DNA from 3 places in the Vibrio sp. 811 genome. Region 1 is predicted to be linked to each of the others. Evidence: predicted binding sites of a transcription regulator. Region 1 holds the regulator's gene; each other region holds the start of a gene.
The links. Region 1 encodes PurR, which represses purine synthesis genes. Its sites were predicted from a motif close to TNANGNAAACGTTTNCNTNA; they were not measured.

Region 1 (10,858 bases):
TTCTTGGTAGCGTTCGATCTTCTCTTGCTGACGCAGCGCGTTTTGCACAAGTTGCAAGTGATCAGAAGCCGCTTGGTAGTCTTGCTCTAAAGAAGATTCTGACTCGATCAGCAGTTCCAGCTCTTCTTGAACGCGGTTAAGCAGATTGTTTTGCTCAATCAAGGTCTCGCGAGAACCAAATAACTCTGAACGCAAAGACAATGTCTGTTCTAGTTTTTTACGGCGCTCGTTGGCATGGCGCATATAGTCCGCCGCCACGTAGTTGGTCGACTCTGTAATCAAGTGTTTGAACAAGTCACGGTCTGCTTGCGTGGTTTTGATCGCTTCTAGCGTCATGCGGTTTTCACGCAACGCCGATTCCATATCTTGGAACGCTTTCTTCACGCCGCCGTTTTGTGGCAAAAGGTAGTCACGTAGCGAGCGTGTAATCGCACTTGAGATACCACCGTAAAGCGATGCTTCAATCAGGCGGTAGAATTTAGAACGGTCACCAGAGTTACGCAGTTTCTTCGGAATCACACCGAATTCAAACATTTGCGCGTGGTAATCCACGATAGAAGAGAACGCTTTGAACTGAACACCTTCAAATTCCGCGATCGATTCTTTTACTTCGTTGATTTGACGTACACGAGCTTGAGTCGCAGATACGCTTTCAACCAAGATATCCGTTGGTTTCACATGGCTTGGAAGACCTTGGATAACAAACGGTTTGATGTCTACCTTCTTATCACGACCCGCAACTTGCTGCAGTTTTACTGCAAACAACAGGCGTTGGTTACGTGAGTTCACCACGTCTAGCGCCGCATAACATGCGCCCGGCTGTAGCTTACCGTACAAACCTTTGTCGCGAGACGATTGGCTGCTGCCTGCTTCTGTCGTGTTACGGAAGTGCAGCAGCGTTTGGTCAGGAATCAATGCGGTGATGAACGCCGCCATTGTGGTTGATTTACCTGCACCGTTACCACCTGATAGCGTGGTGACCAGACCATCGATGTCAAACGTACGGGCAAAGAAGCCGTTCCAGTTGACCATGGTCAGCGATTGGTATTTACCGCGTTCAATCATGCTCATGCTTCACCCTCTTCTGTTGTTTCTTCTTGGGCTTGATCGTCTTGATCTTCTTCAGACAATAAGCTGCCTTGGCTTGGCTCTTTGGTGTGCACTACTGCTTCACCATCACGGATCAGACGCAGTTGCGCTTCACGCATGTCATCGCCAATACGTACATCGGCACCAAAGCGGAATACCGCTTCACTGATGCTGAACTTACCGGTTTCACCGATGTTGATGATCATGCCTAGGCGACGCAGACGACGAAGTGACGTACGTACTTTTTCAAACAGCTTTTCTTTATCAAGGTCAGAACCGGTAGCACGGTTCGTCACTAGCTTCATCAGCTTATTTTCATCTGCTAGAGCAAGCAGTTCGTCGTACAGCTCTTGGTTAGTGAAGATGCCTTCGTGCGCAAGACGCTCTGGGCTTAGATAAAGGAAACACAGTACCTTACCCACCAGCATATCCAGTTCAGAAAGAACACTACGGCCAATCAGAGACGTTGAACGAGGACGAAGATAGAAGAAACCTTCTGGCGCTTTCACCAATTCGGTGTTGTAGCGTTGGTAGAAAGAAGAAAGCTCAAGTTCGAAATCCGACAGCAACGCGTGGTTGTCTAGATCTTCACTTGAGATATGACGCCCTGCTCGAAGCATGCTGTCTAGCGCTGGGAACAGAGGGTTAGAAATTGCTTTTGCCAGATTCTCTGACATGTATTCATTAGTATCGGTCGATGACATTCGCTTGTACCTTTGCCCCAAATTCGTTGATTGCTTTCCAGTCTGGTTGAATCGCTTGGTAATCCGATTCTGAATACCCTAGACGTACAGCTTGATCGACGATAATGCGAGCTAAATCAAAATGATGAGTATAAGGGTGCTGTGCAAGGTAATCTCGCAGTACCACACTCAAATCGATTGGTGTGCCTTGATCTTTATGCGCTTTTAGCATGTCACCAATTCGTTCAGACAACTCATCATTGACTTGTTGAAACTCTTCGTATTCTACTTCCATCGGAACTTGACCCGTGACCTCGTCATCACGCAGTACTAGGGCCTCATCACGAAGGTCAGAAAGCCTCTCCGCATCTGCATAAGTCAGATACCAAGGCGCATCGAAGTATTCTTTGACGGATTGACGCAGACGCGAGCTAAACGCACGGTTCTTATCCATATCGATTGCAGTACGAATAAACTTGTGCACGTGTCGGTCATAACCAATCCAAAGGTCGATAGCTTGCTGGCCCCAGCTTGTGATTCGGTCTAGTTTCATTTGCAGACCAAACAAGGCTTCTTCGATAAACTCCAGCTCAGGGTCACCGTAAACAATTTCTTGAATATCGAGGATCTGAGTTTGCAGTTCATCACTGGCGGCTTGCAGCGTATCTTGAAGTTCACGCAACGTGCTTGATGTTTCTGACAGTAGCGCTTCACAGTTGTTGATCGCTTCACGCCAGTCTTTGTTAAGCAGATCAGCAATCTGTTGTTTAACAGACTGTTGCTGCTCATCCATCACACGTTGGTTAAGGTCGATTTGATCGAAGATCTCGCCTACAGAATATTTCAAAATTCCGTAAACGTTTTTCTTCCAGTGGCCCGGAGTGCCACCCTTTTGTGCAGCTTCAATCGCTTTTGCCATTTCATCCGCTACCATCGATAGCTGGATAGAAAGACGCAGTTTCGAGAACTCGCGATGACGCACGTAGTAGTCGGTAATTCCTATCGCTAATGGCGACAAGCGGTAAATGCTCGCTCCGTCAGTAATCTCACTGACAAAACGGCTCATAAGACGCTGCTTAACCATCTCGTTGATGGCATTGTTCGCACGGAAAGCCGAAGCTTCGCCGGTCTCATCAAAAAGTCGAGTGACGATGGCAAATGCGTCGTGCAATTCACCTTCACCCAGTTCTTCATCGAACCTTTCATTACTCAGTACGGCAATGGCTATCAAAAATGCCAATCGCTCTGTGGTCAGGTTCAACGAGAAATCGTGCTGCTTAACCCAGCCAACCAGCTCATCGATTGGTTGCTCTGCAGCATTGAGAGTCATCTCACTCATTGTTATTCCTGTTTATCGTTCTTTTTAGCCCACACATGAATGTAGCGGCCTAATGAGAGGTATGGCTCTTGTCGACAAAGTTGTTTTTCTAGCGCCAACACATCTTCAAACTCGTAATCACCCATGTATTCCATATTGCCTATGTAATCACTAAATGAGCGAATACCAGATTTGCCACAAATATTAAAACCTGAATTTTCTATCCACTGGTAGACTTCTTCAGGTTTTAAGCCTTTTTGCGGCTGTAGTTTAAATCTTTTTCGGTGAGGCATGCCGTCTAATATATGAGGAATGTTGCCACAAACCACGTTTTTATAGACTAAACCGTGGTGGTTGTAGAACATGACTGATGCGATACCTCCCGGTTTTACTTGTTCAAGAACTGTTTCAAGTGCGGCCTTAGGATCAACCAGCCACTCCATCACAGCGTGGAACATAACCAGATCGACCTGTCCATCCATATGTTCACCGATGGATTGGACAGGCGAATGAATCAGGCGATACTGCTCAAGCAAACCGTTTTTTTCAATATCCTGCTTAGCCAACTGCAGCATTTCCGAAGATAGATCACATAAAGCGATTCGATGTCCGAGCTTAGCAAGCTTTTGCGACATTTGTGCCAAACCACCACCAGCGTCTAACACTTCTAGGGGTTGCTGGTCAGCATCTAATTCACTTAGAATCTGTAGAAAATCTTCCCACACAATGATTTGGCGGATCTCCCCTTTATCGGAGCCGTAAATATTTTTTGCAAATTTGTGGGCGATATCGTCGAAATTGCGGTCTTCTGTCACTTCTGCTGAGTTATCATAACGGATTGTGCCGCTATTCTGGCACAAGGAAAGCAGGAATAAAGAGGGATACCCTCATTTTTATTATCAATTGATGTTTTTTCGGACTATTTATGTATGTTTGAGCTGAAAAAAGTAGTGTCAGCCATGCTTATGCCCCTTCCGGCATTGCTGCTGATAGGCTTGTTGGGTCTTGCTCTCATTAGTTTTACTACAAAACGTAAAACTGGCTGCTTCGTTGTTCTATTCTCTTTTGTTGGCATTTTTCTTGTTGCCTTCCAACCTGTTTCAACCAAGCTTCTTATGCCGTTAGAGCGAGAGCATAAAGCCTTTTTGCCAGTTTCTGGCACCATCGACTACGTGATGGTTTTAGGGAATGGTCATGTTATCGATGACGAAATTCCACCCACCTCGCAGTTAAGCCGTGCAGCATTAATGCGCTTAACTGAGGGCATTCGTATTTTAAGAATGTATCCAGGCGCGAAATTAATCTTATCCGGCTATGCTGGCGGATCTGAAATTAGCCACGCGCGAATGATGGCGAACGTTGCCCTTGCGTTGGGAGTCGCGAAATCCGATATCATTTTATTAGAAGATGCGAAAGATACGTGGGAAGAGGCGCGTCAAGCGGCTGCATTCGTTCAACAAAAGGAGATTGTGTTAGTCACTTCTGCGAGTCACATGAGCCGTGCATTGTATGAGTTCAACGCAGCAGGCATTAAACCAATACCAGCTCCGACCAACTTCTTAGCTATTAGCGAGATAAGTCAACCTTGGGATAAATACTCACCTAAAGCGCGTTACTTAGAACAAACAGAGCTTTATTGGCATGAGTACTTGGGCAGCATTTGGCAAAGATTGCGTGATACTGTCGGCCAAACACCAATGGCTGAAGCAAACTAGTATTATCTTGAAGCCACAAAAAAGGGAGAGCCGAAGCTCTCCTTTTTCTTTTTACGATTTAGTGATGTTCAAACTAGTCACCAGCAAACATATAGCCTTCGCCGTGTACCGTTACAAAAATCTGTGGGTTCTTAGGATCGAACTCCATTTTTGCGCGCATACGTCGAATAAGAACATCAATGGTGCGGTCATTCGGCGCATCAACTCGATGGCTGATCATGTTCAAAATACGCTCACGACTTAACACCTGGTTAGGGTAAGACGATAATGCCACCAAAAGTTCGTACTCTGCTTTAGTTAGTTTTACTGGCTCACCGTTGCGGCTAAGTGCGCGACGTTGAATGTCGAATGTCCACTCCCCAAAGCGCACAATGTGCTCTTCACTGGTTTCATTCGCTTTCGAGCTGCCACTGCGCGCTGCTGAAATACGCCACAGCAAGTTTTTAACGCGAACTAACAGCTCTCTCAGTTCAAAAGGTTTTGTCACATAATCGTCAGCACCCATTTCTAGGCCTACGATTTTATCAATGCTATCCGTGCGTCCTGTTACTAATATGATACCAATATCCGATTGGCTACGTAACTCACGAGTAAGCATCAGGCCGTCTTCACCAGGCAGGTTAATATCCAGCATGATCAGGTCTACATCGCCCGCTTGCAAAACTTCACGCATTTCTGCGCCACTCTCTGCTTCGCTGACTTGGTAGCCCTCATTTTGGAAATATCCCGCAAGCTTACTACGAGTTACAACATCATCTTCTACGACTAATACGTGATAGCTCATTTACACCACTTTTCTGTCTTCTTATTATCCAAGACGTATTCTATTCATAACTAGTAACATTTCTAGTCATAGATACATTAAAACGCAAGATTTAGCGTTTTTATTGATTCAAAACAAGCTTGCCCATTGCTATTAATAAACGGTCATTTTTGACCATAAAACATAACAATTATAGTTACTGCTATTCATTTTAATTGATTACACTTAGGGGATATCCCTAATTGACTTTGTGATGCATGACTTGAAGCATCATTCAGGAGCCCAAAATGCAAGAAGTGAAAGCTTTTAATGAAAAACGCGCTGAAATTTACTGGTGGTTTTCGAGCTTGTTCGCAAAAGAACTAACAGAGAAAGAATTGGAAGCCTATCACAGTGTTGAAATTCGCAGTTTTCTCGCAGGTTTAGGTGAAAATGAGTCGCTAAAACCAGCCGTTGATAGCCTAGTTGATGCGCTGAATCGGTTACAAGATCGTGAAGATGCACAACTAGAGCTTGCAGCTGACTTTTGTGAACTGTTTTTGAAGACAGAAAAATACGGCGCTCTTCCTTACGCATCCATGTACATTGGTGAATCAGGTTTACTGAATGACAAGCCAGCTGAGGAAATGGAAAAGTTGATGACTGAATTTGGCGTTCAAGTAGACGAAAACCTAAAGGAACCTGCGGATCACTTAGCCGTTGAGCTCGACTTTCTCGGGAACATGATTATCCGCTCAAACGAGCTTGAACAAGAAAAACACATGGAAGAAGCCTTCGTTAAACAAAACGACTTTATCCAGCAACAATTGATGTCTTGGTTACCTCAGTTTTCAGACAAATGTAAACAATTCGACGAATTTGGATTTTACTCGAGTGTCGCGAAACTATTAGTTGCATTTTGTAAACTAGACAGCGCCTACGTTCTTGGTGAATAATTGCCGCCTATTTTTAGGGAGCCTGCCTATCGGGCTTCCTGTATGCCTGAAAGTGACCAATTGTAAGTAACTTGGGTATAATATTCGTTTGCCTTAACTTAGCGCAAAGACGCTTGGTTATTTAGCAGTCAAAATGTGACTTCAAATACACAAATCTCTTGCTGAAAACATTGCTAGTCAGTCCACATAGGGCTAAAATGTGAGCGCAAACGATTAAATATGATTTATATGTAAACCGCTGAAATATAGCGGTTTTTGTGTTTTCTTAACAGGTTGATGGCAATTTCTCATCAGATAGAAAAAAGATAAAATTCATCGACCGATGCTGCTACGCACCCTTTTGTCGCACTTGGATCAACCGCTGCCGAGACACTTAGCGCCAATTTTATATTGCTAGGTGTGAAACCATTAGAGCATCAGGTACATCCAATACGACATATTTCAGTAGCTCGATACAGGACACCATTTATGGCCACGATAAAAGACGTTGCTCGCTTAGCCGGCGTTTCCACTACGACAGTTTCGCACGTTATCAATAAAACGCGTTTCGTTGCAGAAGCAACGCAAGAAAAAGTAATGAAAGCCGTTGACGAGCTGAATTACGCGCCAAGTGCCGTTGCACGCAGCCTAAAATGCAACTCAACTCGTACGATTGGCATGTTAGTAACTCAATCAACTAACCTATTTTTCTCAGAAGTGATTGATGGCGTTGAGAGCTACTGTTACCGCCAAGGCTATACTCTGATTTTATGTAACACAGGCGGGATTTACGAAAAACAACGCGATTACATTCGTATGCTGGCTGAAAAGCGCGTTGATGGCATCCTAGTGATGTGTTCTGACTTAACCGAAGAACTAAAAGAGATGCTTGACCGTCATGCGGACATTCCTAAAGTGGTCATGGATTGGGGCCCAGAGAGCTCACAAGCAGACAAGATCATGGATAACTCAGAAGAAGGTGGCTACATTGCAACCAAACATCTGATTGACAATGGTCATACGGATATCGCTTGTCTAAGCGGTCATTTTGAAAAGCTTGCTTGCCAAGAGCGCATTGCAGGTTTCCGTCGCGCAATGAGTGAAGCGAACCTAGCTGTAAATGAAGACTGGATCCTTGAAGGTAACTTTGAATGTGATACGGCCGTATTAGTTGCAGATAAAATTACCGCAATGGACAAGCGCCCGACGGCGGTATTCTGTTTTAACGACACAATGGCTCTAGGCCTAATGAGCCGCTTGCAACAAAACGGGATCAAAATTCCTGAAGATATTTCAGTGATCGGCTACGACAACATCGAGCTTGCGGAATACTTCTCTCCACCGCTAACGACTATCCACCAACCTAAACGTCGTGTTGGTAAAAATGCATTCGAAATTCTACTTGAGCGTATCAAAGATAAAGAACACGAAAAACGAATTTTCGAAATGCAACCTGAGCTTGTAATTCGAAATACTGTGAAAAAAATGAACTAAATTTCACTGTATTTAACCGTGTTAAATAAGCGCTCTACAGGGGCGCTTATTTTTTTGGGAAAATTAAGTGTTCTCTAATACTTCACACAGCTCTAATAACAATTGACTAACGTTAACTCCCTGTTTTATATAAATGTAATATATATTAAGAACTCCTTTTCAAAGGCCAATTTGCACCTTTCCATATGCAAAATAGAGCATTCAATCTATCATTTTTATTGAACCGAAATCACACTTTTAACGCTAAACCGTGATGTTAATTCAATATAAGAAGTATGCTCATTGTGTCACGCACAGGGCAAACCATTCGAAAGAGTGGGACGCAAAGCCTCCGGCCTGAACCATATTACGATATGGAAGGTAGCGGGGTTACCGATGGCAAGTGTGTAAGCAATGACTTTACTCTGTAATGACATTGTTTTTACGCATGTTTGCTACTCTCTCGGACCTGACTTTTGGTGGCGTAATATTAATTACACCGAGATAACAAAACATGGATAAACCGATACTCAAAGACTCTATGAAGCTATTTGAGGCACTTGGTAATATCAAGTCGCGCTCAATGTTTGGTGGCTTCGGACTATTCGCTGATGAAACAATGTTTGCACTAGTGGTAAACAATCAGCTTCATATCAGAGCAGACCAAAAAACTTCATCTGACTTCGAGAAACAAGGGCTAAAGCCTTACGTTTATAAAAAACGTGGCTTTCCAGTCGTTACAAAGTACTACGCTATTTCCAGCGATTTATGGGAATCAAGCGAACGCTTAATCGAAGTAGCGAATCAATCATTGAAAAAGGCAAAGCTTGAGAAAGAACAGCAAGCAAGTACAAAGCCTAACCGTTTGAAAGATTTGCCTAACTTACGACTGGCTACCGAGCGCATGCTAAAAAAAGCCGGCATCGAATCCGTAGAGAAGCTTGAAGAGGAAGGTGCGCTTAACGCCTATAAAGCGATAAGAGATACGCACTCTGCAACCGTCAACATTGAGTTGCTATGGGCACTAGAAGGTGCTATCAACGGCACTCATTGGAGTGTAGTACCTCAAGCTCGCCGAGATGAGTTGATGAACGCCCTCCAATAAAAGTCGGCCTAAAAACTATCTTGTAAAACCGCAGTCTAATCTGCGGTTTTTTTGTGAAATTTTTTCGGTTTTCCTACTGTCTTATTACATATATCCCAAATTGGAATCAAAATTATGAATAAGAAACTGATATTAGGTCTCATCCTACTAGCGGCTATCGTCTTTTTAGGTATTAACTTTGGCCAGTATTTAACCTTAGAGAATGCAAAAGCCCAACAAGAAGCACTAACTACATACATCGATCAGAATTTTGTATTCTCGGCTGCGATTTACTTTTTTACCTACATTGCAATTACCGCTTTTTCTATCCCAGGAGCGGCAGTAGTCACCTTACTTGGTGCAGCCTTATTTGGTTTTTGGACAAGCTTGCTACTGGTTTCTTTCGCTAGCACTATGGGGGCAACACTGGCCTTCTTGAGCAGCCGATACTTATTGCGTGACTGGGTACAAAACAAATTCGGAAATAAACTCAACGCAATTAATCAAGGTGTCGAAAAAGACGGAGCTTTTTATCTATTTTCCTTGCGTCTAATCCCTGTATTCCCTTTCTTTCTAATCAACTTACTGATGGGCTTAACACCGATGTCTGTAGGTCGATTTTATCTCACTAGCCAAATAGGTATGCTGCCAGGCACAGCCGTATATCTGAATGCAGGTACTCAATTAGCAACAATTGAAAGCCTATCGGGCATTGTTTCACCCGCAGTATTAGCGTCTTTTGCGCTATTGGGACTATTTCCAATCATCACTAAATGGGTTATGAATAAAGTAAGGCCGACACCAAGTCAGCAAAACTTGTAATTGGTGAAGTGGGTATTTTGATGAAAATATTTATCGCTAAAAACCCAGCAGAAGCACACATTGTATGTGAGCTGCTTAAAGTGGAACAAATTTACTGTGAAGTTCGCGGAGAAGGTATTTTCGGCTTAAAAGGAGAACTGCCGTTTGGTGATGATACCGATCCTTATGTGTGGCTTTTTGACACTGCACAAAAGATGAAAGCTGAAGAAATAGTAAAAACATATCGAAAACAATCCGATAGGCATGAGTATCAAGATTGGCAATGCCCAAAATGTCATGAAATAAACGAAGGGCAATTTGGTGCATGTTGGCAATGTGGATATCAACTAGGAGAGCTATAGCGGCTCTCCTATTCAGTGGATGCACTCAGTTTTAAGCACATACAGCTTGCTGTTTAATAAACTCGATGGAGTGTTGATTGAAGTCTTCTGGACGCTCTACATTGCATACATGACCACAATTCGGGATTTCTCGTAGAATGCTGAGTTTATGTGCTGCAACCATTTCTTTGACAGGTTTAATAAACATGTAATCCCTGTCGCCCATTAAGTAAAGAGTCGGAATGGGTAACTCTCGATCTTTAAAATATTTCATTAACGGATTTACATCAGCGGCAAGAATAAACCAACGTTTAAATTCTTTTTGGCAAAGCTTCTTGGCTTCGCGAATAAAAAGGTGGCGAGATTCTCGTTGGCTTCTTTGAGGCATAACAATATAAGCGAACAGTTTGTAGAGCCACATGTACGGTAGGATATGCTTACAAAAATTACCTAATTTCACCAATATCTGAGAACGAGTGTTAAGCCTTGTGACAGCACCGCCGAGCACCATCGAACGTACGCGCTCTGATGACAATTCAGCAAGGTTTCGAACAATAATAGTACCAAGCGACATACCGACAAAATGAGCGGATTGGATCTTTAAATGGTCCAATACTTTCAAAATATCTTGGGTAACTTCCGTAAAGGTATAACGGCTAGCAATGAGCTCTTTAAGT
Region 2 (10,858 bases), on a different contig from region 1:
TTCAGATAAGTTTGTTGGTACTTATACTCGTCATTACGATAGCGTTGCTGTGGCACCTTGGCTGTGGAACGCAGAGAAGAGCGTATTCCTATCTACGGAAGATAAAGCTTCTATCGAGGTGAAAGCCGATTACGTTATCGATAAAGAGATCGGCGGTATCATGTTCTGGGAACTAGCAGGTGACTACAACTGTTACGTACTGGATGCAAATGGTAATCGTACGGCAGTAGATGCCACTGAACAAGCTTGTGCGGCGGGTAATGGTGAATACCACATGGGTAACACTATGACCAAAGCTATCTACGACAAGTTTAAGTCTGCGACGCCTTACGGTAACAAAGTAGCGACTGGTCCAACACCAACTGAAGCAGTAGACATTACTGTTAGTGTTGGCGGCTTCAAAGTTGGCGACCAAAACTACCCAATTAACCCGAAAATCACGTTTACGAACAACACTGGTCAAGCGATCCCTGGCGGTACTGAATTCCAATTCGATATCCCAGTATCTGCGCCGGACAACGCGAAAGACCAATCAGGTGGTGGTTTGAAAGTGATTGCTTCTGGACATACTCGAGCAAACAACATTGGTGGCTTAGATGGCGTAATGCACCGTGTGTCGTTCTCTCTACCAGCATGGAAAGACTTGCCAGCGGGCGGCACTTACGAGCTTGATATGGTTTACTATCTACCAATCTCTGGTCCGGCTAACTACTCAGTGATTTCTGGTGGTAAAGAGTTTGCGTTTAAGTTTGAACAGCCAGCTCTACCAATTGGTGATCTCAATGCGGGCACGGGTGGTGGTACCACTGAACCAGGTACGTGTGATACGACGGGTTTAGTGACATACCCAGCTCTGCCACAAACGGATTGGGCAGGTAATCCAAGCCACGCTAACCAAGGTGATAAGATCATCCACAACGGTGTGGTTTACCAAGCGAACTGGTGGACAGCGGCTGAACCGGGTACAGATGGTAGCTGGTCAACGGTATGTAACATCTAATTATTATGGATTATTTGTTATAGCCTAATGTTTACAGGCACTTAAACAAAAGCGCACGATGATTATCGTGCGCTTTTTTGTTGTGATAGTTTGTCGTTTAATCGAATTGGTAACTTTCGGGTATGACGACAATACCTTTGTCTGAGATTTTAAATCGCTTCGCATCTTCAAGTTTGTTGATGCCAATTTGAGTATGTGGCGGAATACGAACATGTTTATCAACTATGCAGTTTACCAACTGACTTCCTTCACCGACTTCTACGTCATCAAAAATGATGGAATCGACTACCGTTGCACTATCTTGAATGCGTACGTTAGAGGAGATTATGGAGTGCTGTACTGAGCCTCCGGAATTGATGACACCGGTAGCAATGATGGAGTTAATAAAAATGCCTTCATTACCCGTGGCCGACGATACAGTACGAGCTGGTGGAAACTGCGGCTCGTAAGTACGAATCGCCCAATTGGACTGATAAAGGTTCATTGGCGGCACAGGTTCTAGTAGATCCATATTCGCTTCATAGAAGGAATCAATGGTACCCACGTCGCGCCAATAGCAATCTTTATCGACGCGCCCTTTACTGCCACAGAATTGATAGGCGTAAACGGATTCGGTATCAATCAGCTTAGGTATGATGTCTTTTCCGAAGTCATGGCTTGATGAATCGAGTTTTGAGTCTTCTTCAAGCGCTTCTTTCAAAACATCCATATCAAAGATATATATTCCCATAGAAACGAGGCTTCTGGTCGCGCTTCCAGGAAGGGTAGGAGGGGTTTCAGGTTTCTCTATAAACGAAGTAACGAGCCCGTTTTCTGCGGTGCCCATTACACCGAATGCTGAAGCATCCTCTACGGGAACATCCATACAGGCAACGGTGAGCTTAGCACCTTTCTCTTTATGCTCTTCAAGCATTGCGGCGTAGTCCATTCGGTAGATATGATCGCCGGATAACACAACCACATACTTTGCATCATTTCGCGATAGCAACCACATGTTGTGATAAATCGCATCGGCGGTTCCTTCATACCATGCACCACCTTTGCGCATTTGTGGTGGAACAGCAGTAATGTACTCGCCTAGCTCTGGATTGAATATCGACCAGCCGTCTCGTAAGTGTTTTTGAAGTGAATGAGATTTATATTGGGTTAAAACAAGGATCTTGCGTAAACCCGAATGTAAACAATTGGTTAGTGTGAAATCTATAATTCTATATTTTCCGCCAAAAGGTACGGCTGGCTTGGTTCTGTCATCGGTGAGTGGGCTGAGTCTAGACCCCATCCCTCCTGCTAAAATTACGGCGAGTGCGTCTTCCATAGTATTCCCTTTCCCTTTTCTGACATGCATCAAAACGGTGCTAACCTGAAGGAGGTGGTATGCAACGCAGAGGTTTTGAAAAGCATGTGCTAATGTGCTTATTAGTGAAAAGTCTACTACAAGAATCGAGCCATAGAATATCTCCTTAAAAATCAAGGAGGTTAAAATTTCACTGTAAGACAACTGCACCATATTAGTGAAGCGCTAAATAGCCCGTGCATCAAATTGGCGCAAAATTGTAGAAAGGAGAAGTCAACAAGTATGGATTTACAATGTAAAGTGGCGACAAAACAAGAAGATAAATAGGGTTTTCTAGCTTAATAACTATGGCTAAACAAGGCTTAGGGTTAGCGTCTTAACTCTAAAGGTCTAAAACAGGCGCGTTGATGTAAGGCAGGAGAGCTTTGTATCAACAATTCAAGAGTAGAAGGCCTGAGACAACTCTTTTCACAGTTGTTGAGAGTGAGTGGATAGGTAAGTAGACCACTCACTCAATGAATATGCTCACTTCACTGATAGCGATACGTTATCACTGCACTAAGAGAGACCGACGATATTTCCTTCATCATCAAGATCTAAGTTCATAAATGCGGGTTTATCAGGTAAGCCTGGCATCGTCATCACGGTACCAGATAATGCATAAACGAATCCTGCGCCCGCACACAAGCGCAGCTCGCGGATTGGGACGGTAAAACCAGTTGGTGCCCCTTTGACTGCGGAGTCCGTGGTTATAGATAGTGGTGTCTTCGCGATGCAAACCGCTAAGTTGTTAAAGCCTAATTGCTCAAAATGTTTGAGCTGTTCAGTCGCGATAGGAGTCATTTCTATATTGGTTGCTCCATAGCCCGCTTCACATACTGCCATGAGCTTTTCGAGTAATGATTGCTCTTTGTTGTATAACGGACAAAACTCTACAGGCGTGGTACACGCATCAATAACATGTTGAGCTAGTTCCGTTGCGCCTTGTCCGCCTTGCGAAAAAGCGGTGCTGATGGCTACTTTAACTTCGGGATTAAATTGGTGAATCAGCTCTTCAAGAGCTTTAAGCTCTTTCACACAATCTTGTGGAAACTGGTTAATGGCAACGACAGCAGGTAAACCGTATTTATGAACGTTATTTATGTGCCATTTTAAATTTTCAAACCCAGCCTCCAATGCTGCTTGGTCCGGATTAAAAATGGAATCTGGAATAGCCATACCTGGCCGTAAATCGTAGTGTCCAGAATTCGCTTTGAGGCCGCGTAATGTTGCTACGATCACTACACAGTCCGGGGCTTTGTTGGCGGCAGCAGCTTTAATGTTACACGCTTTCTCAAATCCCATATCCGAACCAAAACCGGCTTCAGTTACCGTGTAACCTGACAGTTTTAGCGCAATATCGTCCGCGATAATGGATGAATTTCCATGGGCGATGTTTGCAAATGGACCTGCATGGATCAACGTAGGAACACCTTCTAGAGTTTGCATCAGTGTCGGTGCAATCGCCTCCTTTAGTGTTACTGCCATTGCTCCTGCAACTTGTAGATCTTCCGTAGTGACGGGGTTTCCGTTCAAATCGTACGCTACGACAATTTTCCCGATACATTGGCGTAAATCTTTTAAATCTTTGGCTAGTGCAATGATAGCCATCAACTCGGAAGCCGCTGAAATATCGAACCCTTCGTCACGCTCGAAACCATTGATGGTTTTTCCTGCATCATTGAGGCCAATTTTGACTTTACGTAGTGCACGATCATTATGGTCCATCACTCGTTTCCAAGTAATACTTGCCGTGTCGATTTTAAGTGCTCTTAACCCGGTGCGTGATTCAAAGGCATCATAACCCTCGCGTTGTTCATGGAACAAGCGAGCGTCAAGAGCGGCTGAAGCAAGGTTGTGCGCCGCTGTCACTGCGTGAATGTCACCAGTAAGGTGTAAGTTTAACTCTTCCATTGGAGCTACTTGAGAATAACCGCCGCCCGCTGCGCCACCTTTAATACCGAAGACGGGTCCCATCGAAGGTTGCCTTATACATGCAATAACAGATTGATTAAGCTTTGCTAAACCTTGCGCCAGGCCTATCGTCGTAACGGTTTTTCCTTCGCCAAGAGGAGTCGGCGTGATCGCAGTGACGAGTACAAGTTTACCGTCATCATTTGCTTTGAGTCGTTCCAAACATTTTGGGTGGACTTTGGCTTTGTGCTTCCCGTGAGTGTCATACTCTTCGGGTGATAGTCCTACTTTTTCCGCGATAACATCAATAGAAGAAAGTGGTGTGTTTCGGCAAATTTCGATATCTGACTGCATGGAGAATCCCCAAAGTGGCACTCAGGTAGCGTTGAAAAACTACCTAAGTTATAACGAGTATTATTGTGAGGCAAAGGTCTGCTTGGTGATGGTACTGTTTCGGTTAGGCTTGTAAAGAGTTTACTGCTTCGTATTGTGCGACATACTAACGAAATCTACTCGTTATAGTGCTAGATAAAAACAAAAAGGCCACCAAATGGTGACCTTGATATATTTTTAGCTTTAAAGCTGTCGTTTTAACGATCCCAATAAGTCTCTTCTAAGCTATCTTCTCGTTCAGGAAGCGCTCGCGATAGGCGAGGAGAGTGCTGCGTCAACACTTCATAGCTTACTCGGTTTGCGTATTTACAGATCTGAGAAAGCGAGGAGTAGGTTAAGCATCGTACTTCGTGCTTTTCTGAGTTAGGCACTTCTTTTTGGTGGAAAGAGTTTGCTGCCATGTCATGCAGTAAGGCTGAAAGGGCTGCATCACCTGCACCGTTAGTGTTCTTAATCTCTAGTGGTCCACCAAGGTAAGGGCCGATGTGAGAGTAGACCTTCATTGGGTTTTGACAGTCTTCTTTACGCATCGCACGACTAAACTCGTACTGGTTAAAGGCTTCGAGGGAGCTTTCAAGGATGTCGTGTGTGGTTTCTCGTTTTACTTTCTCGTCGGTGTAACCAGCCATGTACAGACCATTTGGTCCTGCCGTACACAGTACGAGATCAACCCATTCAAGTGCTTTATCAGCAGCAGCTAGCGGCTCTGTTTCACCTGTTAGCGCCGCACCTTCTTCTTCATTCATAGCGACAACAGAAATGTTTTCGCGAATGTATTCTTGCCACCACTGTGCGTTACCTTCGATAACGTACTTTGTCCCTAACGTAAGTACAACAGGGACATCGTGCTTCTTAGCAAAGTCGATCGCTCTTTGTACCGCTTTAGGCATTGGATCTTCTTCTTTACCACGCATTAGGTAAGAAGAAACAACCAGGGCTGATGCTTTCTCAAAGATCTCTTCAGGAATGCTTTCCGGAAGTAGTTGATTCATATGACCTTCGTTGATAGCAAATGTACGCTCACCGTCTTGAGAAATTAGGGTGTAGCAGCGACCAATAGGGCCATCTACCGTTTGTAAATGGTTAAGGTTCATGCGTGAAGACGTACGGCAAAGGTAGCGGTAAGCAAAAGAACCGACTTGAATGTTCTTAGACATCACACCGAGCAAAACGGATTTGCTATCGGCTAAAACTGAGTAGTTGTGAAGAGTATTGCCAATCGTGTCACCTGGGTATTGGTGTGTGATCAGGCCTTGCTCAACCAGTTCTTCGTAAAGAGCATCTGCTTTGCTTTCTTCAAGAACGAGCGAATGTCCTTTACTCAGGTTGTATTTCTCTAAAAACGCGTCATCTACACGTGCTTCGATATCTACAATGGTTTGACCGACACCAACAATAGTTGGGCGATATAGCTTAGGTGCCTGTCGGATTTGGTTTACTAATGGATCTCGAGCGTGAGTTGGGAAGTAGTGTTTAGATTTACGCTGACCAGGAAACTTCATGCTTGTTCTTGAGTGAGAAAAAAAAGAGGCGGGATTGTATCACAAAAAAATGAAAATCGTGGCGATTTATTACAAAGAAGTCTGCTCGCTGAAAAAATCAGCGAGCTGAGTAAATAGCAACCAAAGCAGCTGCAATTTATGACGCTTGTCGTATTGCAATGGGTTGTTTTTTAAACTTGTTGCTCAGCAGCGCCCGGAAAGAGCCTGCTCCGCGCTAACTAAATTTACCCGCGTTACTTTTTCACTTCAGTTGGCTCAACGTAAGCCTTGGTACCCCAAAGTGGGACTGTCGAAAGGCTATGTTTAAAACTACCATCGGTCTCTTTTGTTGTATAAGACAAGTAGAGTAAGGTTTGGTTATCGGCATCATAAATACGGCGAACCTTCATTGTTTTGAAGAAAATGCTTTTTGACTTCTTAAATACAATTTCACCGGACTTACTCTTATCTATTTTTGCAATCATTTCCGGTGTGATTTCGCCAGTCTGACGACATGATATTGAGCTATCACTTGGATCTGCTAAGCTGAAATCCGCTTCGATAGAGGCGATGTGACATGTGACACCTGTTACCACCTCGTCTTTCAACTCACCGACTTTGATGTCTTTCAAAGTAAACCAACCGAGCCCCACGTCAGCAACATCGTTATCTGAACAACCAACTAGAGTAGTAGCAAGCAATGCACTTAACAGCATCTTTTTCATTATTTTTGTCCTTAACTAGGAAAGATATTGATGAAATCTATCAGAGGTTTGCACCTAAAACAAAATTTAGCCACGGAAAGGTCTATGTGCGCTAGGTTTGTTGCGGGCTTCATGCTAATGTACTGCTCTAAACGAAGGTATCAAGATGAATGAACAACAGTTAGCCAGTATCGAGCGTAAAAATACATGGCTGTATGATCTGGTCGAAGTTGAATTTCCGACACCAGAGAGTTTGAAAGGGCGCGATGTCTATTTCAAAACGCTAGAAAAAGCAACGTATCAAGTAGTCGACAAAGACACACTACTGGAAAGTGACTCTGAATTTAACCTCGACGATATTTTTCTGGTCGATTTTCATCGACTGACCATTATGTTCTCTATCTTGCAATCTCAGCGCTGGGAACAGCAGTATGATAAAGATATGATCATTGAATATCTGACACAGATTATCCTCACGCCAGATTTTGAATTATATGTTGGTTTTAAATCTGGAGTCCCAATTGGTGCTGCTATTGTTAGCCATCTCGAAGGAAATACACTCATCTCTGATGTTGCTGTTTCTGAATCAAAATACAAAAGCTCGTTTGTGGCTGATCTGGCTAAAAGACTAAGCACCGAGCAAAAACTGTTAGACTCAGTGGTTATCGAAAACTAACTTACACATCAATGTGCATAAAAAGTAAAGCAAGATGACGTTGGGTGATCTTGCTTAGAAAAACTGTAATTGCTCCCTTCTATTTCCATGAAATGCCAAGCTCGTCGTTTCAACAATCCCAAACTCAAATAAGATTAATCCAAACATTCTTAAAATCAGCTTGGGCTTGAGCCTTTAAGACGTCTGGAGATGGCTATGGCAATTACCAATATTAAGTGCGTGATATTTGACTGTGATGGTACGTTGGTCGACAGCGAAAGACTGTGTTGCCAAGCGCTCGTCAATGTATTTAACCAGCATGGGGCTGAGTTAACGATGGAAGAGTGCGTTTCTCACTTTAAAGGAGGAAAGCTCGCTGACATCCTTTTAGATACTAAAGAATTGAAAGATATCAAAGTTCCAATTGATGTTTTAGAGCCGCAATACCGAGAAGAAGTCCAGTCTCTTTTTGTGCGTCACTTACAGCCAATGGATGGCGCAAAACGATTAATTCAGTTTTTGGATTCGCATAATATCGAATATTGTGTGGCGTCTAATGGACCTAAAGATAAAATTGAATACGCTTTGGAGTTAACCGGTTTACTCGATGCTTTCCGAGGGAAAGTGTTCTCGGCATTCGATGCGAATAGTTGGAAGCCTGAGCCCGATTTAATCATGTACAGTGCTATGAGCATGGGCTTTTTACCTAGTGACTGTCTTTATATTGATGACACGCCTAAAGGAGTTGAGGCGGGACTAAACGCCGGTATCAAAACGATACAGTTATTTAATGGTGAAGCTATCAATCTTGTTGATGACGAGCGTGTAATTCGCATCCATCATTTAGATGAATTAAAAGAGCAGCTGTGTGGCTGCTCTGTTTGACCTACTAATGGCAAACCGGACTCAAGCTGTGGATGTGCTTAAGTTTAGACTGTAGGTAAGGCGTTTGATGTAGACATTGGATAGATGAGAAGTTTTTTGTATGAAATCCGCAAGCAGCGCATGTGAATTTCTCGCCATCCGATGAAATGAGATATTCATCTCCTTGGCAGAGTGGGCAATTCAGGTTCTCTATGTCTTTTGTGTCTTTGTAATTATTCATATTGTTTTCCAGCAGCAAATTGGAATTGGCAAGATCAAGCATAGCGGAACGCTTTGTTTAAGAACATTATTTCATCCGGTACAGCGAGAACTTGAGATTCACTTCAAATATCCACTTGGATGTCGTAGAAAATATCGAAGGTAATAGTTGAACACGGTTTAAAGAAAAGGGCTCCTTAAGGAGCCCTTGTTGATCATAAGTTCCACAATGTTATGCGGTGCGGTAGCGTTGTAATATCTCACCAAGAGAAACGGAGGCTTGCGTGAGATTAGCGACGCCAGCGGTAGATTGCTCCGCCACTTCTCTGATTGTGCTTGATTGACTACGAATTTCTGAAAGTTCCGATGCAATATCGTTAGCAACTGCGCTTTGTTCTTCAGCAGATGTGGAAATCTGAATGCTCATGTCCATTAATGAGCGTGCTGACTCGGCAATAGAGGTAACATCATGGCCGATTTCATCAATAAGGTGGCTGCTGGTTTGAGCTTGCTGAACGGTTCGGTTGGTGATTGAAGCAATGTTCTGGCTCTCAATTTGAAGCTTCTCAATCATGGCTTGGATCTCTACTGTTGCCTGTTGAGTTCTGCTTGCTAATGTACGTACTTCATCGGCAACCACTGCAAATCCACGACCTTGTTCACCAGCACGGGCTGCTTCGATTGCTGCGTTTAGTGCCAACAGATTAGTTTGTTCTGAAATGGCGTTAATCGTTGTGATCACGTCATTAATCTGCGTCGTATTCTCGTTTAAATTGGTTACTGACGTAGAGGCTTGTTCAATATAGCTAGATAACGTCTCTATCTCGCCAATCACGTTTTGTACACGGCTTCTGCTTAGTTCGATCTTCTGGGCATCTTGGTCTGACTGCGTCGTTGCTTGTTGAGAAATACTTGATACCTCCTTTGCAGAGGCTGTCATTTCTTCCATTGCCGTCGCGACTGAATCAAGCGTTTGATATTGATGAGATATCTGGGTTTCACTCAACTGCATATCTTTTTCGAATGCAGAAGATGTCTCGCTCAACATCGTTGCATTATTTTTAACACTATTAACCAGTTCACTTAAGGTATCCATAGACTTGTCTAGCGCACAGCCGATGGTACCGAATTCATCTCGACCTGGATGGAAACCAAGGCGAGAGGTTAAGTCACCGTCACCAATTTTTTCGGTTGTTGTATATAAAACCCACAGAGCTCCTCCGATAAACGTTGCCACCCAGTAAGAGAATAGGGCAAAAGGAATAACCCATAAGAAGCTGAGTAATAGTGACGATAGAGCTGATGATTTTAACGATTCGTATTGTGTGGACACATTTTGAGTCAGCTTAATCACTTCTCCAGAATGCAACTTGGCATAAGCGGTCACAGACCCATCGACAAAAGAACTCTCGCTTACGCGGTTCGATTTCGATACGCCGTCAATTTCTGTAGCGCGGTTTGATTGAGCATCAACGATACCAGAAAGCTTCGCTTCGCTCGCCGAGATGGCTTGCTGCTCAAATTGTTGTATTTCATTGAAGTAGCGGCTTCCAGCCACTGAAGTGAGGGCTACTAAAAACAGTAGGAATATAACCCACATTTTGTCGTTGATAGACATCTTGATAAACAGCCTGTCTATCGTTCTAAACTCAACTTCTCTCATTTAAAGCTCCATTAGAGATAAAAGATATTGACCAAATCTATTGCTATATCGAAACAAAATATGCGAAGTTAATCAGCAAAATATGTAACGAATACTAAATTTAGTTTAAGAAATGAGATCTAAGGACGCCTATAACAGTATGTTATATCTTTAAATTGACATGAATGTTGATAAAAGAGTCATTTCTCTAAAGTGTTAAGTGGATATGAAACCTAATTGCAATCGTTTACTTTTGATTATGCTCATAGGTTTTTAAATCTTTACTTCTCGCTGTCATGAATGTGTCATATAAAGACTATAAAAAGGAGTTGCTGATGTGGATATGGCAAGAGCCAGGCCGTCAGCAAGTAAAAGCAAGAGAGCTTAAAATAAAGGAGGTCACAATGAGCGACCAATACCAAAACGATGAGAGCCTAGAGCTGCTAGATGCGCTTGAAATTGGCATTATCTTGTCGGAATACGTTGGCTCAGACAACGAAGCCGAATAGCGGAACACTCTCATCTCGTCGTAATTGACGTTATACTAGGTTCATGTCACACCAAGCCCTAGAGGCCAAAACTGGCGTCGAATGAACTTTCTAGCCCACCTGCATATCGCAGATCACAGTAACAGCCATTTATTGGGAAACTTG
Region 3 (10,858 bases), on a different contig from region 1:
ATCACGCCCAGTAGTGGAATATGTAAGATCTCCTCAACGTCTTCAACGCTTAGCATTTCGCCTTGAGTGACGCGAGATGGGTTGTAGCGAGTCAGTAACAGATGCTGTTTTACTGGCTCTAGCCCTTGTTCTGCACGCAGTGACTTAGAATCTAAAATACCGAGAATGCGGTCAGAGTCACGCACAGAAGAGACTTCTGGGTTCGTTGTGACAATGGCTTCATCGGCATAGTACAAGGCCATTAACGCGCCTTGCTCGATACCTGCTGGTGAATCACAAATAATGAAATCAAAGCCCATTTCATCAAGTTCGCCGAATACGCGCTGAACACCATCTTTTGTCAGTGCGTCTTTATCACGAGTTTGAGAAGCAGGAAGAATAAATAGGTTGTCCGTGCGCTTATCTTTGATCAGCGCTTGGTTTAATGTCGCTTCGCCGTTAATGACGTTTACAAAGTCATACACGACGCGGCGCTCACAGCCCATGATTAGATCGAGGTTACGCAAACCGATGTCAAAATCGATCACCGCGGTCTTTTTTCCCTTAAGAGCTAGACCAGAGGCGATGGCTGCGCTTGAAGTGGTTTTACCAACGCCACCTTTACCAGACGTTACTACAATAATGCGTGCCATTTTTTTTCCTTTTTAGATTAAATCGCGAGAACTTCTAAATGTAATGATTCATCGGCTTTACTGATCATTACTTTCTTTTGCCAGTACTCGCTTTCAATTTGATCGCTTAACCAGTAGTCACCCGCAATGGATACCAGTTCTGCTTGTAAATCGTGGCAAATAATACGCGCTTCCTGCTGACCACTTGCTCCTGCAATCGCACGACCTCGAAGTGTGCCATGGATATGAATAGAGCCGTCAGCAATGACTTCAGCACCTGCACTGACGTGCGCCAGCACCACCAAATCACCATCTTTTGCGTAGATCTGTTGTCCTGAGCGGACAGGCGTACGAACTACTTTCGTTGGTGCCATTTTGGCAGGTGCTTGGCTTGGTGATTTGCTCGCCGACATAATGGCGAAGCCAGCTTCGGAAGCAAGGTTTTGTACACGCTTGTCTTTACAGCCCGTTACACCGACCGGAATAAAACCAGCATCTGAGATGCCTTGTTTAAGCTTAGGGAAATCAATGTCGCCTTGTACTTTTGCTATATTGATTACCAAAGGCGCGGATGCAAAAAAAGAAGGTGCTTGAGAAACTTTTTCTTGCAAAAATTCGACAGTCTTTGCGATCTCATTGTCAGAAAGGTGTAAAACTGACAATGTAAAACTGCTACCTTTAAGGTCTGGTGAATGGGTCATCGTGGACTTCTTGCCTTTATTGAAAGAGCGTTGCCTTAAACTAGGTATGTCATGTTATATTTCATCCTTTGACGCAGCAAGTTCTCTCGTGGGCAAATAGGTGAATTAATCTCAAATTTGCTATTAAGTTTGCGAGAATTTGACGTTTTCAACCTAATCCGCACTCAACGCGGCTAAATCAGCATAAAAGGCGTGTCATGCTTTGTTCTATTTATAAAAGCTCGAAAAAAGAAGGTACTTATCTCTATATTCCGAAAAAGGATGATTTTTCACAGGTTCCTGACACCTTAATGCAGATGTTCGGTAAGCCTATCGCTGTCATGACGATTAAACTTGATGGCCGTAAATTGGCACAAGTTGATATCGAAAAAGTGAAGGCTTCATTACAAAATGATGGCTTCTTTCTTCAGGTTCCACCGCCGCCGGAGAACCTATTAGAAAAGTACAAAGAACAAAAAGCCCAGCAGAAAGGCGAATAACGTCATCGTTTTTCATCTGGGATTTCTGCCTTGCTCAAGGAGGGCAATATGAAAAAAATACTGGCTACCATGCTTAGCGTTGGTATGTGTACCTCGGCTTTTGCTAGTAGCGAGGGTTTTGATGAATACTTGAATAAGCTGCGTGCTGAAGCTCGTGATAAAGGTATCTCAGAGCAGGTCATTAGTGCTGCTTTTGCTAATGTTGAGTACAAGCCCCGAGCAGTAAAAGCGGACCGAAACCAACCAGAAAAGAAACTGACATTGGATGAGTACATTCCTCGCGCGGTGCCTGAATGGAAGGTGAAGCAAGCCAGACAACTCTACAAAGAGCATTACACTGAGCTAAAGCGTATAGGCGATGAGTACGGTGTCCACCCGCGCTTTATTGTGGCACTTTGGGGAGTTGAAAGTAACTTTGGTAAGTTTACCGGCAACTTTAAAGTGATTGATGCACTATCCACAATGGCATTTGAAGGCCGTCGTGAAGAGTTTTTCCGTAAAGAGACCATGTCGGCACTGCAGATCCTCGATCAAGGCCATATTGAGCTAGAGAACTTTAAAGGCTCATGGGCTGGTGCGATGGGTCAATGCCAGTTTATGCCAAGCTCTTTCCTTCGTTTTGCTGCTGACGGCAACGGTGATGGTAAAAAAGACATATGGCAATCTGAAGCGGACGTGTTTGCATCGACCGCTAACTATTTGAGCAAGTCTGGTTGGGATGATAAATATACTTGGGGTCGCCAAGTTAAGGTTCCTAAAAATATTGATCGCAGCCTGGAAGGGCGCACGGCTGAAAAAGGCAAATACCTTCAAGAGTGGAGCCAATTAGGTATCACAAAATATGACGGTAGCCCGTTGCCAAAACTGGATGAAGACATCAAAGCATGGTTGATCATGCCGGACGACGAGAATGGTCGTACGTATCTGGTTTACAATAACTACAACGTATTGATGAAGTGGAACCGCTCTTACTACTTCGCACTTGCTGTGAGCCACTTGGCTGACCGCATTAAATACTGATCTGCCACAAACAATTCGGCATCCAGTCTTCAATACAAGGGCTCTTCGGAGCCCTTTGTTTTTTCTATAACCAAATCGAGGTAAAGCGTGTTATCTGAACGTGCCGCACAAATGGTGATTTTCTCCGCTCTTCTTAAACACAAAAGCTTCACAGCTGCTGCAAAGAGCTTAGGCGTGTCGGTGTCTCATGTGAGTAAACAGTTGAGTCAGTTAGAAGCGTCTCTTGGTATCAAGCTTGTTCAACGCACTACGCGAAGCTTTACGCCGACAGAGGCAGGGAAAACCTTTTTTCATCACTGTGAGCAAGTGGTACAAGCGGTGAGCAGCGCCACATTAGAGATGGAAACCCAGCGGGATGAAGTAGCAGGTTTGGTACGTCTTGGGTTGTCGCAATCATTTGGTACCTTACACATTATTCCAGCGATTCAAGAGTTACGCGAACTGTATCCTCAACTTCAAGTGGAAGTACATCTGTTTGACTATAAGGTCGATATGTTAGCCGAAGGGCTCGATTTATGGGTAACCAACAACGAGCATTTGCCTGAAGGTTACATTGCGCAGCGTTTGACGGATTGCCAGTTTGTTGTTGCGGCATCGCCAGATTACTTATTGAAACATGACACGCCAACAGAACCGGATGACCTATCTGCTCACAACTGCCTCATATACAGAAGCTGGGAGCGTGACTATACGGGGTGGGCGTTTACCAAAGATCAGCAAGAATTGAACGTAAAAGTCTCGGGTAACTATTCAGTAGATCTGGCAGAAGCCGTTCGGGATGCGGCTATTGCAGGTTGGGGTATTGCCTACCTTGCCACTTACTTGCTGGGGGATGAGTTTAGAACGGGTAAGTTAATACAGCTGTTACCTGACTGGAAAGCCAGCCAGTCGATGCCGTTTTATGCGGTATACCCAAGCCGCCAGCATATGCCAAAAAAAATATCCGCAGTGATTAACTTTATCAAACAGAAGATCGGCAACCCTTGTCATTGGGACCAACGTTTGGCACCTTACATCTCTATTCCTAAATAACAGGATCAATGACGTTGTAGAACGACACATAAGGTGATTCACTTCACAAAAATTTTTCCTGAACCAGAAACATATTTTCTATATGGAAATAATTAAAATAAGCAAACGTTTATCTTCAATAAATTCAATTGGTTATTTTGTTGGTCAGTTATTGGTCGCTTAAACTTTTCACACTGTTAACATCCTCAACTTGCAGCATTTTGAGTCCGCTATACAATCCGGTGCCTTCCATATCCCCCTTCTGTCGGATTCATTTTATGAACTCAATTATTGGTATCGTAGCCATACTATTCCTAGCATGGCTACTTTCTACAAATAGAAAAAATATAAAGCTGAGAACGGTGTCGTTTGCGTTTGCTTTGCAGGTACTGTTTGCGTTGTTGGTTTTATATGTACCAGCAGGAAGAGATGCGCTGAATTCAGTGAGCAGTGTTGTGTCGAATTTGATCAACTATGGTCAAGAGGGCATTGCGTTTTTATTCGGTAATTTGGCGACAGGGGGCTTCACCTTTGCGATCAATGTTCTGGGTATCATCGTTTTCTTCTCCTCTCTTATCTCAGGTCTTTATCACATTGGTGTGATGCCAAAAATCATTAACTTTATCGGTGGTGGTATTCAAAAGCTGCTGGGTATCGGTCGTGCTGAGTCTTTGTCTGCTACGGCGAATATCTTTGTTGGCACCATTGAAGCACCATTAATGGTAAAGCCTTACCTAAAACACATGACTGACTCGCAGTTCTTTGCAGTTATGACAGGTGGTTTAGCGTCAGTTGCTGGCGGAACGTTGGTTGGTTACGCATCACTGGGTGTCGACCTCAACTATCTTATTGCTGCTGCATTTATGTCAGCACCTGCCGGCTTGTTGATGGCAAAAATTTTAATGCCAGAAGATACGGATAAAGCAGCAGATATCGACATTAGCCAAGTTGAAATTCCACGTGCAACCAACGTAGTAGAAGCATTAGCCGATGGTGCCATGGCGGGTGTACGCATTGCTGTATCGGTCGGTGGTACGTTACTGGCGTTTATTAGTGTCATTGCAATGCTAAACGGCATGTTAGGCTGGATAGGTGATCTTATTGGGACACCATTAAGTTTTGAGCTCATCCTAGGTTTTGTGTTTGCGCCAGTCGCTTGGTTGTTGGGTATACCATGGCAAGAAGCAACCACAGCAGGCTCGCTGATTGGTAACAAGATTGTGGTGAATGAGTTCGTCGCTTTCATCCAGCTTGCAGAAGTGAAGTCTCAACTTAGTGAACACTCACAAGCAATCGTGACGTTTGCTTTGTGTGGCTTTGCAAACATCTCAAGCATGGCGATGCTGATTGGTGGGTTGGGCTCATTGGTACCAGAAAAGCGTGCATTTGTTTCTAAGCATGGTTTCCGTGCGATTATCGCTGGTGTCATGGCGAACTTAATGAGCGCTTCGATTGCGGGCGTGATTTTAAGTCTGTAATTGAAATAGATATCAACAATTAGCAAAAAGGCTCCTTGCGGAGCCTTTTTCGTATCTGAAGTTTTACATTATTTGTCTGTGTGGAACTGTTCGCAAGCGAGCATTGTGTTCTCAATTAAACTTGCGACGGTCATTGGGCCAACACCACCAGGAACAGGAGTAATAAAGCTCGCACTTTCACGTGCTTTGTCGTATTCCACGTCACCAACTAGTTTGCCTGAATCAAGACGGTTAATACCGACATCGACCACCACTGCGCCTTTTTTAATCCACTCACCAGGGATGAAGTTAGGCTTACCAACCGCAACCACGACAACGTCAGCTTGACGCACATGACTCTCTAGGTCTTTGGTAAAACGGTGACATGTTGTTGTTGTGCAGCCCGCAAGCAGCAGCTCAAGTGTCATTGGACGACCAACAATGTTTGATGCGCCAACCACAACCGCATGTTTACCACGTAGCTCAATGTTGTAACGGTCGAGTAGGGTAATGATGCCCTTTGGCGTGCAAGAGCGAAGCTTTGGAATACGTTGCGCAAGACGGCCAACGTTATAAGGGTGGAAGCCATCCACGTCCTTCTCTGGGTGAATGCGCTCTAAAACATGTGTTGTGTCTATGCCCGCAGGAAGGGGTAATTGCACTAGAATGCCGTCAATTTCATCATCGCTGTTTAATTCATCAATCAGCGCTAGTAACTCTTCTTCTGAGCTAGACGCAGGAAGGTCAAAAGACTTAGAAACAAACCCAACTTCTTCACATGCGCGGCGTTTGCTACCGACATAAACCTGAGAAGCAGGATCTTCACCAACTAGAACCACTGCTAAACCAGGAGCACGTAGCCCAGCTTCAACACGTGCTTTAACACGTGCAGCCACTTCGGATCGAACAGTTTGGGAAATGAGAGTTCCGTCTATATTTTGAGCAGTCATGACTTTCCTTATAAATTAAGAAGGCAGATTATCTGCGGCGCATTGTCGCAGAATTTCTTATCAACATCCATACGCAAACGTTTGCTTTGTGGTGTTTTTGAACATTAAGCGTTTTAATGGACTTTTTTTAGGCATTCAGATCAGAATGTTATGAAAACCCGTTGATTTACCCGTTTGAACTCGTATAATCCTGTCCCTGTAGCGCGCCCTTAGCTCAGCTGGATAGAGCACGTCCCTTCTAAGGATGTGGTCATTGGTTCGAATCCAATAGGGCGTGCCATTTATTCAAAAGCCCCGATAACTCTTTGAGTTGTCGGGGCTTTGTCGTTTTTAGGTTTTTGGCTGTAATTGCCACTCTATCTACAACTTTTGAATGGCATTCTCTAGCAATCTGGATAGCCACCAACAAAAAAGCGCTGGTTAACCAGCGCTTTTGCATTTATTAAGGGAATTACATCTTTTTAAAGATGATGGAGGTGTTGATGCCGCCAAAGGCGAAGTTGTTACTCATCAAATATTTCACGTCCAGCTCTCGACCTTGTCCAGCGATGTAGTCTAAATCGCCACATTGCTCGTCGAGGTTTTCTAGGTTGAGCGTTGGGTTAAACCAACCTGTGTGCATCATTTCTAAACCTAGCCACGCTTCAATCGCGCCACAGGCGCCTAGTGTGTGGCCAAAGTAGCTCTTGAGTGAACTGATTGGCACTTTGCCCAGAGCATTCGCTGTTGCGTTGCTTTCCGCAATATCGCCGCGGTCGGTGGCAGTGCCGTGAGCAGATACATAGTCGATCTTCTCAGCAGGAATGCCCGCGTTTTGCAAAGCCATTTCCATACAGATTTGCATGGTTTCCATCTGTGGTTGAGTGACGTGTGCGGCATCACAGTTGCTGGCAAAACCGATGATTTCTGCATAGATTTTCGCGCCACGAGCGACGGCGTGTTCGTACTCTTCCAGAACCAGTGTTCCCGCACCTTCACCAATCACCAAACCATCGCGATCGGAGTCATAAGGTCTTGGTGTGCTTTTCGGGTCTTCATTCTTCAGACTGGTGGCAAAAAGGGTATCGAAGACAGCGGATTCCGTTGGGCACAATTCTTCAGCGCCACCAGCAACCATTACCGTTTGGTAGCCATGTTTGATCGCTTCGTAGGCGTAGCCGATTGCTTGGCTGCCAGAGGTACATGCACTGCTGGTTGGGATCACTCGGCCTTTCAAACCGAAAAATAGACCAACGTTCACTGCTGTGGTATGCGGCATCATCTGCACGTAAGTCGTTGCGGTGATCGCTTTCGTGGTTTTCTCATTCAGCATGACACCAAATGCGCCGATGGCGTCAGTACTGCCTGTTGATGAGCCGTATGCGATACCCGTTTGACCATTGGTGAGTACGCCGTTACCAATCAAACCTGCTTGGCTCAGTGCGTTTTCTGTTGCGACGGTCGCCAATTTGGAAACACGCCCCATGCCGCGTACTTGCTTGCGCTTGTAGTGCTTTGGCAGTTCAAAATCTAAAATTGGTGCCGCGAGCTTGGTGTTCAAACCATCATACTGTTCGTAAGAAGGCATGTATTGCGTCGCGTTCTGGCAGTCACGCAGTTTTGGTTCGACAGATTGCCAATCGTTACCAAACGCAGTCACACCCGACATTCCGGTTACAACAACTCGACGGCTCATACTAGGCCTCCGTTTACCGAAATGACTTGGCGAGTTACATAGCCTGCGATGTCAGACATAAGGTAACTGACTAAACCAGCAACTTCTTCTGGCTCTCCCATGCGGCGCAGAGGAATTTGCGGCATCGCGTGTTCTTTCACGTGTTCGTCTACCATGCCTGTGTCGATAAGTCCTGGTGCAACGCAGTTAACGGTGATTTTGCGTTTTGCCAGTTCAAGTGCGAGTGATTTTGTCGCACCAATTACGCCCGCTTTTGCTGCGCTGTAGTTGGTTTGACCACGGTTACCCATCAGGCCAGATACTGATGCAAGGGTAACAATTCGGCCTCCTTTGCGCTTTTGCACCATTGGCATAACACAAGGGTGAAGAACGTTGTAGAAGCTATCTAAGTTGGTATGAATCACACCATCCCATTCTTCTTCGGTCATCGCAGGGAAAGCGGTATCTTTTGTGATGCCAGCGTTGTTTACGACGCCATAGTAAGCGCCGTGTTCGGCGATATCGGCTTCTAGCTTCTCACGACAATCTGCACGGTCACTGATGTCGAATTGGATAAGACGACCGCTACCACCATGCTGTTCGATGGTGTTTAGGGTGTCTTGCGCGCCTTGTTGATCGCCCATGTAATGGACAATGACTTGGAAACCATCTTTGGCTAATTGAACGGCAATGGCTTTACCGATGCCTTTGCTGGCACCTGTAACGAGGACTTGTCGGGTCATTGTTGACTCCTGATTTTCATTTCTTGTAATTTTTCTTCTGATGGAACGTAAACGTTCAATTGGCAAGTCGCTACAACAGTTCCTTGTAGCTCAATACGGGCTGAAAAAACCGCCATACCGTTATCTTCCATAACTTTTTCAGCATACACATCGAGCACCTGTCCGCGAGAAAACGCATCGCATTCAGACGTGTATCGACGGCTACCAAGCAAAAAGCCAATCGGTGGCGCTTGTTCTTTCATTAATGCGTGGTAACCAGACCACGCCGCGACAGATTGCGCCATAAACTCAATGCCAACGTAAGCTGGCACAGTTTGAGAGGCTGAGTCGAAGAACGGGTTGTGTTCTACGATATCAACCTGGCAGTGAATCGTATCTTGTTGAACATCCAAAGCACGATCAACCAAGATCATTGGTTTGTCGTGTGGCAAAAGTTGTTCGATGGGAGGAAGTTTAGTCATGAGCGTAACCAAAAATAAGACTAATATTATTGCCACCAAAAGCAAAAGAGTTGCTGAGAATCGCTTTGTTACCCAGTTTGGTTGGCGTCTCAACTAACGATATATGGATATCGTCTGCCTTGGTTTCGCAGTGTTGTATTGGCAAATCAAGGTTGTACTTGAGAATATGCCAAGCGATCGCGGCTTCCGTTGCACTTGCTGCGCCTAATGTGTGTCCGGTAAGTGGCTTTGTCGAGCTTACGGGAACGGAGTCACCAAAGCAGCGATGAATGGCTTTGCTTTCCATCGCATCGTTTAACGGCGTTGCTGTGCCATGCGCGTTGATGTAACCAATGTCTTGCGCTGTAAGTCCTGCATTGGCCAACGCTTTTTTCATCGCTTCTTCTGCGCCTAACCCTTCTGGATGTGGTGCGGAAATATGGTGTGCGTCTGAGCTGTCGCCAGCTCCGAGAAGAGCAACGGGCGCAGGTGTTTTGCTTAGCAACATTAATGCTGCGGCTTCGCCGATATTGATGCCGTTGCGATGTTGATCAAACGGCTTACAAAGGCTATCGGATAGAGCTTCTAAACCGTTAAAGCCGTTTAGTGTGAGGCAACAAATGGTATCCACACCACCCACAATAACCGCATCAACAATGCCAGAGCGAATCATGCGTTGCGCGGTTAAAAAGACACGGCCACTAGAAGAACAGGCGGTTGAAACTGAGTAATGTGGGCCGCTCAAATCAAAGTAGGCGGCAATAAAATCGCTGCAGTTGCCAAGCTCTTGTTTGGTGTAATGGTAGTCGGCAGGAAAATTACCCTTTGCCAGCTTTTCACCAAATGCGATTTCGCCATCTGAAATGCCAGATGTGCTGGTGCCGATCACGACTGCGATACGGTCACGACCATATTTAGCCATGGCGTCACGCACGTCGCCTTCGATTTGCTGCAAAGCCGAAAGTGCGAGGCGGTTGTTTCTCGTATCAAACTGGCTGAGTGCGGGTGGTAATTGCGGTAACGTCTGTGCAATTCGACCGATTACTGTTTGGCGGCCTGAATTTAAAATATCTTGGTCAACCACCATGTTGGATGGCTTCGCTCCCGATAAACACTGGTGGATGAGTGCATCATCTTGTCCCATGGCAGAGTGAAAGCCACAGGCCTGAATATACAAAGGTTGAGAAGAGCGAATAGGCATATTGTTATTCTAAATTGTTCTTAGTTAATCTGATGTTGCAGTGTTTGAATAGAAATTGAAAACTGATGTTTGAGGTGATGAAAATCAATCTTACCCTCTAACTTGTTAGAAGAGCTGTATTGAATCTCAATGATCTTTTCACCGCCGCTATCAAAGATGGCGCGAGAATTATTTTTATCAATAATTCGCCACCTTACCTCATTTAACGATCCTTCCCAAGCGGAACTCGGCCAGAGCGTGATCATCAAGTTAAATAATACCTGTTCTGGCTGCGGTAGCGAACCTTGTAAACCGTTGAGCACTTCGGTTTGAATTTGTTCTCCATCGTAAGACAGTGAGAGTACTCTCGTCCCCCAGGATGAGAAGCCTGCCAGCACCACTTCGTTGTTGATCACTTGCAGTTGTACCGGAAGTTGCTCAGATTTGGTTTTACCATCTATTGCCCAAGAAGCCGTAATTAACTGACTGGCAGACAACTGATAGCCCAAGCTTGCGGGAGTAGGCAAGCTAACTTGGGTGTGCTCGGCAATGTCGACCTGAGGCGTCGATTGGTGAGGGACCAAGCTGCATGCACTTAAAAACAGGCTCAGT

Region 2: the regulator PurR is predicted to act here: its motif matches at 4,668-4,687, upstream of R7Q46_RS17265 (formate--tetrahydrofolate ligase).
Region 3: the regulator PurR is predicted to act here: its motif matches at 3,941-3,960, upstream of R7Q46_RS16295 (NupC/NupG family nucleoside CNT transporter).

What each region holds. Positions count from the first base shown of each region.
Region 1 covers NZ_JAWOUB010000002.1:574,840-585,697, forward strand. The annotation lists gene mukB (chromosome partition protein MukB) at 1-1,065, opposite strand, end outside; gene mukE (chromosome partition protein MukE) at 1,068-1,793, opposite strand; gene mukF (chromosome partition protein MukF) at 1,774-3,111, opposite strand; gene cmoM (tRNA uridine 5-oxyacetic acid(34) methyltransferase CmoM) at 3,114-3,905, opposite strand; gene elyC (envelope biogenesis factor ElyC) at 4,020-4,805, shown strand; gene torR (two-component system response regulator TorR) at 4,879-5,589, opposite strand; gene torD (molecular chaperone TorD) at 5,856-6,503, shown strand; gene purR (HTH-type transcriptional repressor PurR) at 6,972-7,976, shown strand; cyclic di-GMP riboswitch class I at 8,264-8,353, shown strand; gene R7Q46_RS06445 (TfoX/Sxy family DNA transformation protein) at 8,470-9,060, shown strand; gene R7Q46_RS06450 (TVP38/TMEM64 family protein) at 9,175-9,861, shown strand; gene R7Q46_RS06455 (DUF2007 domain-containing protein) at 9,882-10,202, shown strand; gene R7Q46_RS06460 (alpha/beta fold hydrolase) at 10,234-10,858, opposite strand, start outside.
Region 2 covers NZ_JAWOUB010000012.1:117,885-128,742, forward strand. The annotation lists gene R7Q46_RS17255 (chitinase C-terminal domain-containing protein) at 1-1,000, shown strand, start outside; gene glgC (glucose-1-phosphate adenylyltransferase) at 1,098-2,315, opposite strand; gene R7Q46_RS17265 (formate--tetrahydrofolate ligase) at 2,853-4,601, opposite strand; gene R7Q46_RS17270 (inosine/guanosine kinase) at 4,838-6,142, opposite strand; gene R7Q46_RS17275 (CreA family protein) at 6,376-6,846, opposite strand; gene R7Q46_RS17280 (flavodoxin) at 6,992-7,501, shown strand; gene R7Q46_RS17285 (HAD-IA family hydrolase) at 7,697-8,365, shown strand; gene R7Q46_RS17290 (methyl-accepting chemotaxis protein) at 8,796-10,226, opposite strand; gene R7Q46_RS17295 (hypothetical protein) at 10,541-10,714, shown strand; gene R7Q46_RS17300 (ACP phosphodiesterase) at 10,796-10,858, shown strand, end outside.
Region 3 covers NZ_JAWOUB010000011.1:58,236-69,093, reverse strand. The annotation lists gene minD (septum site-determining protein MinD) at 1-632, opposite strand, end outside; gene minC (septum site-determining protein MinC) at 650-1,312, opposite strand; gene R7Q46_RS16310 (YcgL domain-containing protein) at 1,510-1,791, shown strand; gene R7Q46_RS16305 (lytic transglycosylase domain-containing protein) at 1,840-2,811, shown strand; gene R7Q46_RS16300 (LysR family transcriptional regulator) at 2,899-3,843, shown strand; gene R7Q46_RS16295 (NupC/NupG family nucleoside CNT transporter) at 4,101-5,300, shown strand; gene folD (bifunctional methylenetetrahydrofolate dehydrogenase/methenyltetrahydrofolate cyclohydrolase FolD) at 5,369-6,229, opposite strand; tRNA gene R7Q46_RS16285 (tRNA-Arg) at 6,433-6,509, shown strand; gene R7Q46_RS16280 (beta-ketoacyl-ACP synthase) at 6,681-7,904, opposite strand; gene fabG (3-oxoacyl-ACP reductase FabG) at 7,901-8,626, opposite strand; gene R7Q46_RS16270 (hotdog family protein) at 8,623-9,087, opposite strand; gene R7Q46_RS16265 (beta-ketoacyl-[acyl-carrier-protein] synthase family protein) at 9,080-10,267, opposite strand; gene R7Q46_RS16260 (DUF3261 domain-containing protein) at 10,288-10,858, opposite strand, start outside.